DNA from 3 places in the Priestia sp. 179-F W1.4 NHS genome. Region 3 is predicted to be linked to each of the others. Evidence: riboswitches for the same ligand, from Rfam matches in the RefSeq annotation. Region 3 holds a riboswitch; each other region holds the start of a gene.
The links. Region 3 has a riboswitch for S-adenosylmethionine ahead of ACH0CI_RS05600 (BMP family protein). Riboswitches for the same ligand answer to the same signal wherever they lie in the genome.
Positions count from the first base shown of each region.

Region 1: it holds a riboswitch for S-adenosylmethionine, as region 3 does, so the genes downstream of both, ACH0CI_RS04710 (hypothetical protein) here and ACH0CI_RS05600 (BMP family protein) in region 3, are expected to answer to the same signal.
Region 2: it holds a riboswitch for S-adenosylmethionine, as region 3 does, so the genes downstream of both, ACH0CI_RS12855 (bifunctional homocysteine S-methyltransferase/methylenetetrahydrofolate reductase) here and ACH0CI_RS05600 (BMP family protein) in region 3, are expected to answer to the same signal.

Region 1 covers NZ_JBIQFF010000001.1:920,389-922,589, forward strand. The annotation lists gene ACH0CI_RS04700 (GNAT family N-acetyltransferase) at 1-319, shown strand, start outside; gene ACH0CI_RS04705 (hypothetical protein) at 332-628, opposite strand; SAM riboswitch class I at 750-851, shown strand; gene ACH0CI_RS04710 (hypothetical protein) at 915-1,259, shown strand; gene ACH0CI_RS04715 (DUF1540 domain-containing protein) at 1,360-1,518, shown strand; gene alaP (alanine permease AlaP) at 1,835-2,201, shown strand, end outside.
Region 2 covers NZ_JBIQFF010000002.1:458,213-460,413, reverse strand. The annotation lists gene ACH0CI_RS12855 (bifunctional homocysteine S-methyltransferase/methylenetetrahydrofolate reductase) at 1-1,181, opposite strand, end outside; SAM riboswitch class I at 1,289-1,399, opposite strand; gene ACH0CI_RS12850 (YkvI family membrane protein) at 1,732-2,201, shown strand, end outside.
Region 3 covers NZ_JBIQFF010000001.1:1,084,297-1,086,497, reverse strand. The annotation lists gene ACH0CI_RS05600 (BMP family protein) at 1-973, opposite strand, end outside; SAM riboswitch class I at 1,049-1,155, opposite strand; gene ACH0CI_RS05595 (hypothetical protein) at 1,499-1,657, shown strand; gene ACH0CI_RS05590 (hypothetical protein) at 1,748-2,116, opposite strand; gene ACH0CI_RS05585 (putative polysaccharide biosynthesis protein) at 2,130-2,201, opposite strand, start outside.

The DNA of each region.
Region 1 (2,201 bases), 160 kb from region 3:
CCTTGAAAAAGGGTGTTATTATTTAGTATCTAGACAAGAAAATAAACTTGCAGGCTGGGTTTTTGTCGGTCCATCTGCCGACTTCTTTTCAAAAGCAGAAATTGGCTTTATCTACGAGTTATATGTTTTACCAGAATACCGCGGGCAAGGTCTAGCCAAGCCGTTAATGCAAAAAGCAATTGATGAATTGTCTATCAAAGGATACCCTGAAATCAGACTCAGCGTTCATGCTGGGAATTTTGCACAGCATGTGTACCGTGAACTTGGATTTGTAGATAAACAAATATCAATGAGCCTACAGGTGGCAAAACGTCCGTAATGTTGGTGAATGTCAGCGAGTCCATAAAACATAAGATGTTATACATGCGATGAGGTTCGGTAATGAAAGTAAAAGTAAATAAGTAGCCCAAACGGCGCCTTTATCTAGTACTTCAACAGCTCCTCTACCTGTATGATCTGAGGAGGGGGGATCTTCAAGTGCGTTCATAATCAAAGCCGCTGCTGCTAAAATAATCCCTCCAATGCTTCCGGTTGTTTTGACAATTGCAATATGGAAAGTAGATGAAAAAGCAATGCTGAGAAGCAGCAGCAAGCTTCCCAAAAAAGCAGATAACATATATCGTTTCATGTGCTCACCATCCTTTATGAAAGCATACCATATTTTACTTCTTTTTTCTTTTTATTGAAAAGCTATTGACATAACATATAAAACATATTAGAATAGTCAGAAATAATTTAAAAACGAAATATTCTTATCTAGAGAGGTGGAGGGACTGGCCCTTTGAAGCCTCAGCAACCACAATTATTGAATGGTGCTAATTCCAGCATAGCCTAGCTCTGACAGATAAGAAGAGGAATCTTTTTCTATGATGAAATCCTCTTCTTAGGAAGAAACATTTCGTATAGAAAAGGTGATGACATTGAAAAATACACAACAGGCGCTAAGCGTTGATGATTATTTAGATCTATACTTGTTAGCAAAAGAACTAAAAGACGAAACGTGGCAGCAGGAAATTTTAGCCGCGCTAAAAACGAAGCAAAATCGTTCATTTGAAGACAAACAATCCGCACTCGTTCAAGAAATATGGGAAGATTTTAAACAGTTAAATGAAGATATTTCTTTTACGTATCGCTTAATTCAAGAAGAGCCAACTAATGAACAGTTTCAAGTTAAATTAAGGAACTTGAGAGAACGGCGGATCACGCTGAGTCGTGAATTATATTTAGCTAAAAAACAGTATGTTGAACACACGCAGTAAAAGGATCCGCTTGATAAACAAGCGGTTTTTTTGCATGTAAATGTTAGAAGCGTTCTATTTCGGGTAGTAAATAGATAAGACAAAAAAAGGAGGGATAACAGTGGCCCAAGGTGTATTATGTGAAGTGAATGAGTGCATGTATTGGAAATCGGGAAATAAATGCAGTGCAGAGTCCATTTACGTTGTGAGTCCTGAAAGTAGTCACCATGTTTCTGAAACGGAAGAACCTGGCTGTAAAACTTTTGAACCCGCGAGATAAATGCTAGTTTTATAAAAAAGCATAAAATGAACGATGCGCTGACGGAGTTGAGTCGGCGTTTTTCTATTTTTTAAAAAATACTATTACTTAGGTGCGATAATAAATACATAGTAAAAAAGCAGTGTCTACGTCTAATTGTGCGTTTAAACAAAATGATACGATAATTTTTTTGTTTTTCGACAAAAGAAAAACGAGAGAAAGGTGATAGAATAAAAATATACAGCCTAGCTGACTTTTAGCATAAATTTATATGAAAGCGCTAACAAAAAAGCTGTATTCATCTCGTTTTGACAGATTGGAAAAAGGGGAGACGTTTATGCAGGGGAAAACTCAGGGGAAAGAATTGAAACGCGGGTTAGAAGAAAGACATGTGACGCTGATGTCCTTAGGAGCAGCCATAGGGGTAGGGCTGTTTCTTGGATCTGCATCTGCTATTAAATTAGCAGGGCCGGGAATATTATTGGCGTATGGATTTAGCGGAATGATTATGTTTTTTATTATGAGAGCACTTGGAGAAATGGCGATTCAAAAACCTGTTGCAGGTTCATTCAGCAAGTACGCGCGCGACTATTTAGGGCCCCTTGCTGGTTATCTAACAGGTTGGAACTACTGGTTTTTATGGGTTGTAACATGTATGGCTGAAATTACAGCCGTTGGTATTTATATGGGATATTGGTATCCGG
Region 2 (2,201 bases), on a different contig from region 3:
AGTCCAATTAAATTTCGGTCGCGACAGGTAATGTGAATAAGCGGTCGTGCTTTTGTTTCTTGTTGCATCAGTGTTGCCATTGCCAAGTTGCTGATGCGAGGTGAGGCAAGAGAATTATCAGCTAATGTAATAGCATCTACGCCGACTTTATCAAGTGCTTTTGCGCCTTCTAAAAATTTCGTCGGACCAAGCTGTTTAGGCGGATCCAGCTCGACGATAACCGAGCGGCGCTTCTTCACAATTTCGTGCATATGAGGTTTATCCTGCTGCTCACGCTCTTGAACCGTAACGGCAGGTCTCATTTTAACGACTTTGCTTGTAATTGGAGGCAGGTCTTTTAAGGCAGACGACATGGCGCGTACGTGAGCTGGTGTTGTACCGCAGCATCCTCCAATTAAGCGAACCCCTTGTTCGCGGAATAAACGCGCGCTTTCTACAAAGTAGTCTTCATTCGTTTCATATTCCAGCTTGCCTTCCACATACGCCGGAAGGCTGGCATTAGGGTAAGCAGATAAGAAAGCACGATCAGGAAGCGGTACTTCTTCAAGAGACTGAATCATATGGTAAGGACCTAAACGGCAGTTTAGCCCGACAACATCTGCTCCCAAGTCTTCTAATTCTTTTAATGCATCTGCTAAAGGACGGCCATCTTGCAGTACGCCAATATCATGCAGGGAAACGTGGGTAATAATAGGCTTATCCGTTTCTTTTCTTGCCAGTGTAAGAACGGTCTTTAATTCTTCGAAATCATAGTATGTTTCAAATAAAAGGCCATCCACGCCTTCATTTAAAAGCCAAAACATTTGTTCACGAATGCTCCGCTTAACCTCTTCTAAACTAATAGCATTTTTTTGGAAAGAACGAATTCCGCCGAGTGTACCAACCACGTAAGCCTGATCTTTTGCGGCTTGTTTCGCTAATTTTACACCAGCAACATTGATGTCTTTGACTGAATCTTCTAATCCATAACGGGCAAGTTTTTGATAATTAGCAGCGTACGTATTTGTTTGAATAACGTTTGCACCAGCTTCTACATAGGCTCTGTGAATACGAGAAACCTCTTCTGGTTTGGTGATGTTTAGTTCTTCAAAACAGCTGTCAATACCGTGTGAGTAAAGGAGGGTACCAGTGGCACCATCCCCAATTAAAATTTTAGACTTTAAATCTTCAAGTAACCCCATGTCAAAACCTCCTTAAATTGTTCCGCTTCTATTTCACGAGTGATTCGTTTTATGCAATATGCCGATAAAATAGAAAAAGTCTTCTTAAGAAGAAGACTTTTTTCGCCTTCTTATCTTCCAAGCAATAAATTAATTGCTTGCTGGATTTAGCACCATGTCTCTAACGACTGGTTGCTGAGGTTTCAAAGGGCCAGTCCCTCCACCTCTCATGATAAGAATCAATTGTATATAATTGAAACATATTTTTTTAAATAGAAAGAATACTTATTTAATAATTTATCTGATTTTTAGAAATTATACAACAGTAAATTGTGAATTTCCAGCAAATATTGAGGAAAATTTAAAAGCTAAAGGGAAAATATCCGTATATTTTGTTTGAAAACTGCCGTTATGTTAAGGGATAAAGGGTTTTTATGAAAAAAACAAGAAGGAAATAAAAAAACGAAAAAGGAACAGCATCGGGTGAGGCGAGGATTTACATATAAAAGGCTCGTCTTTTTTTAACCGTTTCTACATATAGTGAACTATGAAGGGTAGAAGGGTGATGGGCATGAAAAGGTGGAAACTCACGCTGCAGGTTGCTGCTACGTATGTAGGAACCGTTGTAGGAGCCGGTTTTGCAACAGGCAAGGAAATTGTTCAATTTTTTACACAGTACGGCGAACTTGGAATGGTTGGAATTTTGGTCAGCGGCTTGTTTTTTATTTGGCTAGGTTCGAAAATGATGCTGCTTTCGCACGCAATTGGGGCTTCTTCTTATCAGCAGCTTAATACATATTTATTTGGTGATGTACTTGGAAAAGCGGTAAACGGTGTAATGATCGTCATTTTATTTGGAGTAACTTCAGTCATGCTGGCGAGTACGGGGGCAATAGGAAAAGAACAGTTCGGGCTGTGGCCTCCTGTTGGGATGATTTGTACAATTGTTTTAACTTATATATTTATCGCAAGAGGAATTAACGGTATTTTAATGGTTAATTCTCTTGTTGTGCCGATGATGCTTTCATTTGCTTTTATCAT
Region 3 (2,201 bases):
CAATAATCGAATCTTTAATTTCTTTTAATTGATTAATCACATCTTGTCCTACAAAGTCACTAAGAGGCGTCTTGCTGTCTTGAGTCACATACGTTAACCCAACACCTTTTTCTTTTAAGCCGTATGTCACTACGCCCGATTTAAATTTGTCATTTGCGAGTGCTTCTACCGTTTCATAAGCAGCTGCATCAGATCCTTTTAACTGCGATAAAACGATATGCTCAGGATCTACTTCCGTACGGTCAATATCTTGTCCTGCCGTATAAAAACCTTTTTCTTTTGCTGCTTCAAATACACCCAAGTCGCCTACTGCTGATGCTCCGGCGATAAAATCAGCGCCTTTTGAAGCTTGTAAAATAGCAAGTTCTTTTGCTTTAGCTGGATCAGAGAAGCTTCCAACATAGTTTACTAGAAACTCTGCTTTTGGATTTGTTGATTGTAATCCTTCTTTAAAACTTACCGTCCATTTTTTTAATAATGGAATATCATCAGCTGCAACCATTCCTACTTTATTCGTTTTCGTAATCAATCCTGCCGCTGCTCCTAATAAATATGAAGCTTCTTGCTCACGAAATACAACGCTTCTTACATTTGGTAAATCGACCACTGTATCAATAATCGCAAATTGACGCTGCGGATTTTCTTGAGCTACTTTTTTCAACGCATCTTCGGATTCAAAAGAAGATGTAATAATCAAGTCATAATTTTCGGCTACCGCAGCACGCAAATTACTTTCAATGGCTGCTTGGTCCGTAGATTCAATTGTCTTTACATCAATGTTATACTTCTTCCCAGCGCGCTTTGCTCCATCATCCATTTGCTGAAAAAACGGGTTAACTCCAATCTTTTCAGGCAAAACAAGAGCAATTCGCTTCTTTCCTTTCTCTTCACTTCCACTGCTTTTTGTACTTTTTGACTGACAGCCAGTTACGAGTAGTACAAGCGCAACTGCTAAAATAAGAAATCTCTTCATTTAACTTACTCCCCCTATAATATAAAAAAAGCTCTTCCTTTATATAAAGGAAGAGCTCGTTAACCAAACGTCTCTTCCTCATCTTCAAGAACATACTGTTCTTAAGGATTTGGCACCATTCTGTCATAGACAGCGGTTGCCGGGTTTCACAGGGCCAGTCCCTCCACCTCTCTTGATAAGGAAAACAATAGCTATTTATTTTATGTAATATAGTCAATATTAATAGTTTTTCAACAATTGTCAATATTATTTTTCTTTTTTACGCAAAAAAACTTTAAAAACAGATAGGATTATACGGTTTTAGTCTACTAAAATATAAAATAAAAGTTAAAGCCTTTACCTCATTTCTTGAATCATTCTATACTTCTTCACAAAGCACTTATACTGAATCTGTTGACGGTCAAGAGGGTTTAGTGGTAGCAAATAAGTTTTATTATACCTCTTCCGTTAATGTGTTATTAATTGAAACCACTTTACCAATAATGTTAGACTTTTCCTTAGTAATATTGTTAAGAGGTGTTAACGGTGAAATTAATGAAAGAACTATCTGGCATAGCTATTGGGCTTATTATCGCTTTAGCCATTTCAAAAACATTTTTTGATACCCCGACCAACATTGGAATCATAGTTATTTTTATTACTAGTATGGTCGTAACAGGGATAGCAAGAGTAAAACTAAGATGAGATAATCTAACAAAAAAACGCCACCTTTTATTCGCAAGGTGGTGTTTTCTTTTAATGATTTTAGTATGTAGTAATTCCAAGTGAAGGCTTTTACCCTTCTCCATCAATCATCGTATACTTCCTAGCAAAGCGCTTGTAGTAAATTTGCTCATCCTCTTGTCCATTGTTAAAAACAAGTCGGTTATGATCAATATCTTTCTCTTTTAACACATAGCCTTTTTCATTCATCAGTTGAATATATTCATCTAAATGTCCTTTTTTCACCATATAGTAAAGAACATTATCTGAATCCGTAGTCTTTGCTACATCTTGACTTCCCATTTCTAACTTGAATACGGCTGTTGCTGTTTGAATGGGGCGGTAGTCTCCAAACACCTTTTCCCAGTTTAGTAGCAGCAGCGCGCCGAAGATTATGATACATCCTCCAGCGGCTACGGTTAGTACAAATCGTTTCGACACTTCTTTCTCTCCTTTACATTCTTTTTCTTCTATTTAACACAACAGATTGCCCTAAACTTGTTTTTACGCCAAGTCCTAGATACAC